2 regions of the Oceanobacillus sp. MO10714A genome follow, and region 2 is predicted to be linked to the other one. Evidence: riboswitches for the same ligand, from Rfam matches in the RefSeq annotation. Region 2 holds a riboswitch; the other holds the start of a gene.
The links. A riboswitch is a leader RNA that binds a small molecule or an ion and turns the genes downstream of it on or off. The one in region 2 is predicted to bind thiamine pyrophosphate.

Region 1: linked by a shared signal. The riboswitch ahead of SPD53_RS15105 (YkoF family thiamine/hydroxymethylpyrimidine-binding protein) and the one ahead of thiW (energy coupling factor transporter S component ThiW) in region 2 are both predicted to bind thiamine pyrophosphate.

What each region holds. Positions count from the first base shown of each region.
Region 1 covers NZ_JAXHDC010000037.1:13,635-19,200, reverse strand. The annotation lists gene SPD53_RS15120 (energy-coupling factor transporter transmembrane component T family protein) at 1-776, opposite strand, end outside; gene SPD53_RS15115 (ABC transporter ATP-binding protein) at 751-2,343, opposite strand; gene SPD53_RS15110 (ECF transporter S component) at 2,324-2,929, opposite strand; gene SPD53_RS15105 (YkoF family thiamine/hydroxymethylpyrimidine-binding protein) at 2,947-3,531, opposite strand; TPP riboswitch at 3,612-3,713, opposite strand; gene norA (multidrug efflux MFS transporter NorA) at 3,775-4,947, opposite strand; gene crcB (fluoride efflux transporter CrcB) at 5,377-5,566, shown strand, end outside.
Region 2 covers NZ_JAXHDC010000001.1:430,048-435,613, forward strand. The annotation lists gene SPD53_RS02440 (spore germination protein) at 1-310, shown strand, start outside; gene SPD53_RS02445 (GerAB/ArcD/ProY family transporter) at 320-1,417, shown strand; gene SPD53_RS02450 (Ger(x)C family spore germination protein) at 1,431-2,582, shown strand; TPP riboswitch at 2,782-2,887, shown strand; gene thiW (energy coupling factor transporter S component ThiW) at 2,974-3,459, shown strand; gene thiD (bifunctional hydroxymethylpyrimidine kinase/phosphomethylpyrimidine kinase) at 3,490-4,314, shown strand; gene thiE (thiamine phosphate synthase) at 4,317-4,940, shown strand; partial or broken gene SPD53_RS02470 (PH domain-containing protein) at 5,161-5,566, opposite strand, start outside.

The DNA of each region.
Region 1 (5,566 bases), on a different contig from region 2:
CCAAATATATTTAAGTACCCAAGGTAATACGAAAAAGCAAGGATGATAAAAAATGCGCCTACTATAAGAAAGAAAAACATCCAGTCTTTAGGAGAGACGTTCATTTCATGATAGTAGGTGCGGTCTGTATCACCTGTAAAACCTTTTGATTCCATCGCGATGGCAACTCGTTCAGCTTTTCGGATTCCATTTGCCAGCAGTGGAATAGAATATCTCCTGAATTGCTGCCATTTACCTTTTATCCCTTTCGTTCTGCCAAAGCCACGAATCCGGTGAGCTTGCCTTAAAATCTGCAGTTCGTCCCGAAACATAGGTAAGAAGCGATAGCCAGCCAGAATACCGTATGTGATTTTAGGGGAAACCTTGCATTGCTGCATTAAACTTAGCATGAATTTGGTCGAGTTTGTCGTTAAAGCAAATAGGATCGACAAGCATACAAAACAAAGAGATCGTAAGGCGAGACTAATCCCTGTTATAATACTTCCCCTTGTAATTTCGCTTCCGAAAAGGGTAAATAAAACTTCGCCATAGGAAAAGGTTTGATTTGTATACAGAATGGTCATCCAGGCAAAGCTGAGCGCCACAAGCAGAAATGGGCTAAAAATCTTGAGCCATTTAATGAAGGGGATATCGCTCATCGTGAATGTCACAATAAGGATAAATAAAAAATAAACGAGTGGAGTAAACACATCAAACGTAAAACTGAGCAAAATGCCAGGAATGAAGATGGCAAGTGCTTTGATTGTTGGATTAATGAACGAGATCAAGGCTTTCACCTTCTTTATGAAGTACTCGAGTCCGGTAAGGCGGACGTAATCGCGCTTTTTCCAATAGATCAGCTTGCCTCCAAAGACTTTCCGGCTCGCCATTGTAATGAATATGCTGCTGATATAATACAATCGTCCGATCAACTGTATCCACGATATCCATATCATGCGTGACGAAGACGATTGCCGTTCCATTTTGTCTCAAGCTATCAATCATGTACATCAGTTCTCTCGTAGTCTCTGCATCTTGACCAAATGTCGGTTCATCAAAAAATAAAATATCTGGTGTTTCATCCAGCATCGTTGCTACACTTAAGCGGCGCTTTTCTCCACCACTTAAGGAAAAAGGATTACTGTATTTATTTTTTTCTAAATGGAACTGCTTTAAAAGTGTGGTTGCAGCGGTATTTAATTCAGCTGTTGACCATCCATTCAATTTCATTCCAAATGTTAATTCATCGTATACGGTGTCCGTGATGAATTGATGCTCCGGGTTTTGAAAGACATATCCCATTCTTTTTCGCAGCTCTTTTTCCTCCCATTGCTCCACCGGTTTATCGTAAAAGTTTATAGTTCCTTTTTGAGGGGTTAATAACCCAGTCATTAATTGCAGTAAGGTAGATTTTCCAGCTCCATTCTCCCCAACAATGGCGACGAATTCTCCCCGATGAATTTTTAAGTTTATTTCTTGTAAAATGGGTTGTTTCTTATGATGGAAGCTCATCTGCTCTATCGTTATTAGGACATCTCTCTTGATAGAGGGAGGGGATTTCACAGGAATCGGGTAAGGATCGGCAGCGTTAGAAAACTGCTTTGGTAAAAATATTCCTTCTTTTTTTAATAAAGAATGATGATTTGCAAAGATGGATGCTGCATTGCCGTCTGCGATGATTGTACCCTGTTTTCCTAAAACAAGCATACGATCGGTAATATCCAGCCAGTCCTCGATTTGATGTTCAATGATAAACACAGCTAGCTTTTGTTTTTCTTGAATTTGTTTAATTAATTGGATAAATTCTATTCGAGAAACCGGGTCTAAATTTGCTGTAGGTTCATCTAAGATCAATAGTTCCGGTTCCAATAAAAGAACAGCTGCTAGAGCAAGTTTCTGCTTTTGTCCTCCAGATAACTCGTAGATTTTTCGATTTTGAAAACCATTCATTCCAACGGCAGACAACACCTCCGAAATGCGCTCAGGCATTTCGGAAGGGGCAATTTTTCTGTTTTCCAATGTAAAAGCAAGTTCATCCTCTACGGTAATCATGCAAAATTGACTTTCCGGATCTTGAAAGACAATCCCGATCTTCTGATTGAGCTCTCCTTTTTGATAGTCTTGTATATTTTTCCCCCGGTGAAAGATGTCGCCGGAAGAAATGCCTTCTACTGTATCGGGATATAACCCATTTAGGCATAGAGCTAGACTGCTTTTCCCTGAACCGCTTGCTCCAATAAGGAGGGTCGTCTCATGATCTCTTAAGGAAAAGTGCAGTTCATTGAGTAATGGTTTATCCGAATTTTCATAGCCGAATGAGAAATTGTCCACATAAAGTAATGGATTAGGCTGCGTCTTTTTCACGTTTTTTCTGTATCTCCTTTCCTAAGGCATAGCCGCGAAGGACCCCAGTTTTTGCTAATTTGTCACTCAACCATTTCCCTAGGACACCCGCGAGAAGGGCACCACTGATGATGCGAACAGCTAACATCGCTATAAGTAATGCAGGGGCTAACGCGATATTTCCGGATGAAAATAAATTCCAAGTGAAACTGAAAACGGCTGCAAAGACACCGGAAAGAATTAAAATGCGTAAACGATAATCCTTCCATTTTGTTATTGCGAAGGCAAACTCTGCTCCTAAGCCTTGAATTGCAGCTGCTAGAATAAGTCCGGGTCCCGCGGCAGTTCCCAATAATACTTCGGTAACTCCTGCGATAAGTTCAGCTGTAAAGGCAACCCCCGGCTTCCGAATGATATAAGCTGCAACGATGGAAACAATGAACCAAATGCCAAAAATAATTTCATACCCAAACGGTGCGAGACCAAATGGAGCAAGAATATTACGAATACCTTGACCAACAAGAAAGAATGCTAAGTAAATGATCCCGAAGACGACACCTAATATCGACATGAGAACAATTTCTTTTAATTTCCAATGCTTTGTCATTTCACTTCTCCCTAGGTTTATTTTGTAGGACTGTTGGCGGAAAGGCTAAATGTCATGGTGACATGAGAGACTTTTTCTTGGACGAGTTCAAAGGATTCATGTAATGCATTGAAGATATCATGAACGTCTCCGTCTAATCTTGTTGCATAATGTGTAGAAGTAACCGTGACATTACGATGCTTTGATAGATTGATTTGTTCATAGATTTTATCCATGTAATCTTCATGCCCCATTGGATAAAGGGAAAATTTACAACCGGCGATTTGGAGGATCGATTTCGTTTTTTCTTCGTTCAATGGTATGTCTGTTTCATCCATATACGCGTCAGCTTCCGTGTCACCAGGACAGCCGATGGAGAACGTACCATTCATAGCAACATGCTCCCCAGTATTCGCTGCATGTAGGAAGATTGCTTTTGCAACATCGAAAACATGGATCATTTTTCCGCGGATACACGTACTGACATCATCTGTTTCCTTCCAAACCTTGGAGGTATCAACCTCACTTAATGTTGATAGAATAATATCAACAAAATTATCACTCATCGGGTGCAGACTAAATTGACAACCTACAATTCGACTAGTTCCACAATTGTTACGCATTCCAATCTCCTCCTATTTGATAATAAAAAAACTGCATTCCCAAGGGGAATGCAGTTTACACATTAATTTTAACAACATAATATTCGTAAACTGCACTTCCCCACGCTAGTATTATCTAGATCGGGTAGTAAGGGTCGGATTAATCCTCTCAGCCACATGACGCAGCTCCCCTAGTGCTTATGTTTTGATATGCAGTTATTCTAATTCCAGATTGTATACATGTTTCGGTATTTTGTAAAGTATTTAATCAATTTTAATATCCGGTTTCTTCCAAAATATAGTGATAAGAAGACAGACGACAATAACGATCGAGCTGAAAACAAACGGATAATTGATATCTATATCAAATAAAACCCCACCAACTACTGGACCAAATACATTAGCAAGGGACGTGAAGAATGAGTTCATGCCGCCAACAAAACCTTGCTCATTCCCGGCGATTTTTGATAAATAGTTGGTAACAGCTGGACGAATCAGGTCAAACCCAATAAATACCGTAAAGGTTACCGCCATTACTTGCCAATAAGAATTAGCGAGTGTCATGGCAAAGACCAGCATAGCAGAAATGGCGAGCGACCAGCGAATAATATTGATTTCTCCGATCAACTTTGTTAACCAATCGAACAATACAACCTGGAAAATCGCTCCGATAATCGCACCACCTGTAATGGCAATCGCAATGTCAGAAGGAGTGAATCCGTGCTTATGATCAGTATAAAGGCTGAAGAAAGAATCAAACGCGGCAAGACCGAATGTTGATATTAAAATAACAATAAAAGCGATGAAAAACATCGGCATAAACACTTTCCTCAAGCCACTTTTGCCGAGTTCTTCGGTCATATCAGCCATATCGTCTGTTTTCGACTTCGGCTCTTTTAAGGATAAAATCGAAACGAAAGCAACAATTAAACCACACGCCGCAGCAGAGAAGAATGGTACACGCGTACCAATCTCTGCTAAGAAGCCACCAATTCCCGGTCCGATAATAAATCCGGTACTAATCATCGCTGACATATAGCCGAGTGCTTTAGGCCGCGTTTTCAGCGTCGTAATATCTGCGATAAATGCGGTAACAGCAGGCATGATGAATGCGGCACTTATTCCTCCGAGAATTCGTGAGGCGAACAATACTTCAATTGTTTTACCAAGACCAAATAAAAACTCGGAAAAACTGAAGATAAAAAGACCAATGACAATCATGCGTTTACGCCCATATTTATCAACTGCTTTTCCAGCCAAGGGCGAGAAAATCAATTGAGCTAAAGCGAATGCAGCCGTTAAATAACCGACAACAGTACCACTGATGCCGAGTTCATTCATAATAGTTGGCAGAACCGGTATAACAAGTCCAATTCCTAAAAATACAAAGAATATATTTGTAAGCAGAAGCGTCAATGTCCAATCTTTCTTTTTCATAGCTTTTTCTCCTAGGTGATATGATATTCTGTACTAAACATAGAAATTTTACTCTGATTCGATGAGAGATGCAAGCATATATTACTATTTATTATAACTTAATTTTCGCAACCTGAAACAATTTAAGCAAGCTAGCAATTGTAGTAATCATCTCTCGTTTTATTCTCCCATTTTGCGCATTATGTATGCTCGATAGGATGGCTGAACTGCTTTGACTTTTACAAATGCGACAGTTGCTTGCGTTAATATCTTAATAAAGTGAAACTTCATTCAGCGGGGGGGGGTCCTTCTCCTCCACTGAATGTTAGTTGAACAGAATCAGGGATTTACGGACTGTATATCGCCCTCCTTAACATTTTGGTTTTCCCTCATGCTTAGAGATGGGTATATTACAGACTGTTAATACGTGATAAAAAGGATGTTGGATGAATGATTTATATCTATATTGGACTTGTCGGAGCACTCGGTGCGATGCTGCGGTATAGTATAGGAATTCTAATTATGACAGAACATGTTTTTCCCTATGCGACGTTATTGGTTAATTTGATAGGGAGCTTTTTACTTGCGTGGCTGACTTACGGACTGTTTAAAAGGATTCATCTGGATGAAATGCTGAAAA
Region 2 (5,566 bases):
GACGCCTAGTTATATCATGGGTAATACGGTAAGATTTGTTCGTTTTCCACTCTTTTTCCTTGCTGGTTTTTACGGGATTATCGGGCTGATGTTTGGTATCTGTTTATTAGTCATCCATTTAGTCCGTTTGGAGTCTTTAGGCAGGCCTTACCTATCGCCATTGTACCCACTCCGGCTGGCCGATTTTAACAAAACTTTTTACAGTCTGCCAGAGCAAACGAAATATCAACGATTTTTATCGTATCGACCAAAAGATAAACGATTTTTTAACAAAGAGAAAGCTATGGAAAGAAGAGATATTGATGAGTAGGGATTGTATATGAAAATTAATCTTCAAATACCAAAAGGTGAACAATTCCGTTCTTTCTATATGCTTTTTATTATTGCCTCCATGCAGCTGGGTGTTGGATTGATTGGAATCCCACGAATTGTCTTTATGGAAGCAGGGCATGACGCATGGATTTCGATACTCATTGCCTACCTCTATATTGCCCTGCTCCTTTTTGTCATGTTATATATATTGAGGCAATATGAAAATACGGATATCCTCGGCGTTCAGGCCGACCTATTTGGCTGTTTTATTTCAAAAGTGCTCGGAACGGTATACATCCTTTATTTTATATTCTATATCTTATCCACACTCGTAACCTATATCGAGATTATTAAGGTTTTTGTTTTACCGGATAGTAATGCATTCGTGCTGGGATGTATGCTTCTTATTATTGCTATCTATACGGTATTTGGCGGTCTAAAAGCAGTTGTTGGCGTCACCTTTCTCTTCTTTATGTTCTCTTCTTGGTTATTTGTTTTATTAATTCAACCAATTCGACAAATGGATTTTCTCAACTTTCTGCCTGTGATGGATAAAGATATAATGGATATTTTACGAGGCACAATTGCTGCGTCTTATACATTTACAGGATTTGAAATCTTGTTTTTTATCTATCCCTTTGTAGCAAATAAAAAAAAGATTGGTAAGCCTGTTTTCTTAGGACTATCCTATTTCACTTTCCTCGTCCTTCTTTCTACAAACATAGCGATTGGATTTTTAAGTCCAGCTCAATTGGAAAGAAGAATTTGGGTTGTATTAAACTTGTTTAAAATTCAAACCTCTCCTATCATCGAGCGGTTGGACTACGTTGTCATTGCAGAATGGATGATGGTTGCGATGCCAAAAGTGATTCTTCTTATGTGGTGCATAAGTTATATAGCGAAACGTATTTATAATCTTTCGAACGAAATTAGTGTTTACACAAGTGCAAGTATCCTTCTAATTCTGATCCCTTTTTTTAATGAGCATTTTATCATTCAGCGTTTGATTGATAATGTTAGCAGGGTATCCTATGGGATTGTATATATTTATCCCTTCCTTCTTTTGCCACTCGTTCTTTTAAAGAAAAAAATACGGAAGAAATAAGGAGGGTGAATACATGCGAACTGCTAAGTTAATACCGTTATTCATATTTATTGTATTTCTGCAGGCTTGTCTGGAAACGACGCAAATTGAGAAGTTGGCAATCATTAATTCACGTGGAGTTGATCTAATAGATGAAGGGGAAAAAAGAATGATTGAAACGACACTCGTTCCTTATATTTTTGATCCGCATGCTCCGGAAATGACAAGTTTGTTGATTGGAAGGGGCCGTACGATTAAAGAGGCCCGTTCAGAAGCTGAAAAACAATCGCCCTATCCATTAGTCCCCGGAAAAATCAGTATAGAATTTTATGGAAAAGAAGCAGCTGAATCAGGCATTCTTCCCTTTCTAAATACACAAGTTCGTGATGCAACTGTTTCTGAAATTATGCAGCTAGCCGTAACCAATCAAACTGCAAGAGAAATTCTTGAAATAGAGCAACAAAGTGTAGAATTAAATCGAACAGAGTATTTACAAGACTTAATAAGTAAAGAGGTCGAAAAGGGTACTTTACCACGAATTACCTTACAGTTTTTCACGCGATTAGTGCAACAAGTCGGCATTGATCCGATACTTCCAGTAATAGACGTAGTGGATGGTAAACCTACACTAACTGGTGCAGCCGCTTTTCGGGCAGACCAGTATGTTGCTAGCATATCAGTAAAAGAATCATTCATGGCTAATTTATTGAGACAGCGTTTGAGAGGAACCCCAATTGATGTAGGCGTCCCTCGTGAAAATTATCTGGACGAGATAATTGCTTATAAAGGAGAACCGTCAGAAATTGAAGATTCGATTTATCTTTCTTTAATGCTTAATACAGGTAAAGGGAAAATAAAAATTGTCGACTCTGATTCGTTAGCGTTTAAGGCAGATATCACAATGAAACTGGAATTATTAGAAACCTCAATCCCAATGGACATTAAATCAGAAGATACTTCTCGGAAATTCGAACGTGATATAGAGAAATACTTTGTAAGAGAATATGAAAACCTATTCGCGAAACTTCAAGAAGTAAACTCAGATGCATTGGGTCTTGGGAGAAAGTATATCACTTCAAGAAAAGGAAGTAAAACGACTAACAAGGAATGGATGGAAAAATATCAAGATGCCAAAATAGAATTTGATATCGATGTGACAATTGTCAACTTTGGGGCGATTGATTAATAAGTGGACAGCTAAAACCTTTATGTTTAGCTGCCCGTCTTTTTATTTAACAGCTTTCGCACATTGCCGCCATGTCCTGTGCTGTTGCAGATATTTCTTAAGATCAAAAGTATCCGGGTGATACACTGCACCCTTACCTTTTTCAAAACATGTGACATTTATGAAAACTTTTGCTATGCTAGATTCGAACTAAATAATATGAAACTACTAGGGGTGCCCTAACTGGGCTGAGAGGAAAGTGTGTTTCCGACTCTTATCGACCTGATCTGGTTAATGCCAGCGTAGGGAAGTAGTGAGATTGTTCTCATAACTATTTTCTTGTGAAGCCAGGTCTAATCATGACCTGGCTTTTTAATTGGTTGATTTTACCCCTTAAGATTGGAGGTCAAGTATGAATAAAACCCGTCTCATCACGACGATGGCCGTCTTTATCGCAATTGGAACAATCAGCGCACAATTAATCTGGTTTCCTGCCGGTGTAGCCCGCGCTTATCCAGTACAGCATGCGATTAATGTCATAGCCGCTGTCACCTTGGGACCCGGTCCGGCAGTCATTATTGCTTTCATGATCAGTCTATTACGCAATATGCTCGGACTAGGAACCTTATTAGCCTTCCCAGGTGCAATGGTCGGCGCTTTTCTTGCAGGGTTCCTGTATAAGCAAACCAAGAAGCAATCGCTCGCCGCATTAGGTGAAGGGATTGGCAGTGGGGTTATTGGTGCATTATTTGCAGTGCCATTTGCTTATGTATTTATGGGGACATCGGCCGGTGCATTTGTTTTCATCCCCCCATTCCTTGTAAGCAGTATATCTGGAGCAATTCTTGGACTGCTCGTTGTATCTAAAGTTTACACCAAGGGCTTAATAAAAAATTAAAATGAGTAAGTTGATGAAGGAGAATGTTCAATGAAGAATGTTGCATGTGCTCTAACGATAGCGGGTACGGACCCGAGCGGCGGTGCTGGAATTCACGCCGATCTGAAAACGTTTCAGGAATTGAAAACTTATGGGATGTCAGTCATCACCTCCATCGTGTCCCAAAACACGACAGGTGTTCAAGCTGTTTCCCACGTCTCTCTAGAAATGATCGAACAGCAACTAGACTCGATTATTTCTGATATGCCTATCCATGCATTTAAAACAGGGATGATTGCCAATCAGGATATGATGAAAATGATTTATAATAAAATTAAGCATTTGGATGCACCTTATGTTATGGACCCGGTCATGGTTGCCACAAGCGGTGACACATTGATTGAACGCGATTCCCGTAATTATTTGCGGAAGAATTTGCTCCCTCTTACAACAATTGTAACTCCAAATATTCCAGAAACAGAATATCTAATAGATGAAAAAGTTGAAACCGATGAGGACATGAAGCAGGCTGCCGAAATGCTTGTGAAAAATTTTGGCGCGAAAGCTGCACTAGTTAAAGGCGGTCACCGCGAAGGCGATGCGGTTGATTTCCTTTATGATGGTTCAAGGATCCATAGCTTTTCGGCTCCCCGAATAAATACAAATAATACACATGGTACAGGTTGTACGTATGCAGCAGCGATAACTGCTAATCTAAGCCAAGGCCTCCCTCTTAACATTGCGGTTAAACAGGCAAAACATTATGTAACGCTCGCGATCAAGTATTCTTTGGACTTAGGAGCTGGTAGCGGACCGACAAATCATTGGGCACCGCGTATCCATACAAATAATTTAACGACAACTGAGGTGGAGTAACGATGTCATCATTTAATCCATTAAGCTTAAGGAAATATTTCATTATGGGAAGTCAAAATGTTAAAGGTAATCCCGTTGCTGTTCTGGAGCAAGCTATACAAGCTGGAATTACAATTTTCCAATTTCGGGAAAAAGGCCCAGGCTCCCTTTCAGGAGATAGTAAAATTAAGTTAGGAAAAGAATTGCGGACAGTTTGTAGCGTACATCAAATTCCATTTATTGTTAATGATGATGTAGAATTAGTAGACAAATTAGATGCAGATGGGATACATGTCGGGCAAGATGATCAATCGGTGAAAGAATTACGGGAGATGTTTCCTAATAAAATCATTGGATTATCTGTTTCAAATCAGGACGAATTAAATAATAGTGCGCTAGAATATATTGATTATATAGGTGCTGGTCCAGTGTTCCTTACTACAACGAAAGTGGATGCAAAGTCTAGTGTCGGGTTGGATTGGATCCGTTTCTTGCGTGCAGAATTCCCTGAGTTTCCGATAGTCGGAATCGGTGGGATTAATACAACAAATGCGAGCTCAGTATTAAAAGCTGGAGCTGATGGTGTTTCTTTCATATCCGCTGTAACGAGAGCAGAAGATATAAAAGAAGCAGTAAGTAAATTATAATATTCTTATTTTTTGTTCGCTATGGCAAATAACAGACAGGAAATTATGGACGGTGTATACAATGGAATCTGCTCCAGCGCTTTATATTCACCACAAGAGTGCCTTCTGGGCGTTGATAAAATACGTAAAAGATTTAACAATCGATACGCAAGGCATCTACCTTATATCAAAGAATAAGCATAGAAAACAGCCTCATACATTTTTGTACGAGGCTGTATTTTTATTTATTTTTTGGAAGCAATCGGTCATCAACCGGAATCTCCGGTCTTATATCTAAGAGCATAGAGATGAATTGATCCCTATTTTCCGGCGATATAGCAACTACGTCAAGTTTACTACAAGATATTTGTATTCGTTTTAAGGATAGTGCCGGAGAGTTAAGCGGCATTTTTGACAAAGCAATTAATTTAATGTCCGGGATATGAACAGTCTGCCGAATCGGGCCATAATAGATTTTTATCTTGTCCCCTTCTATTTTATATCCAGTCCGGAACCAGAACCAGAGCAGAAATGCAGCTAATCCGAACATAATGAACATGGTTGTAACCTGCCCTTTTAAGAGTGGAAATAATATCCCAAGTAGCGAAATTATCCAGACGATGCCAGTTATCCACTTGTCTCTTATG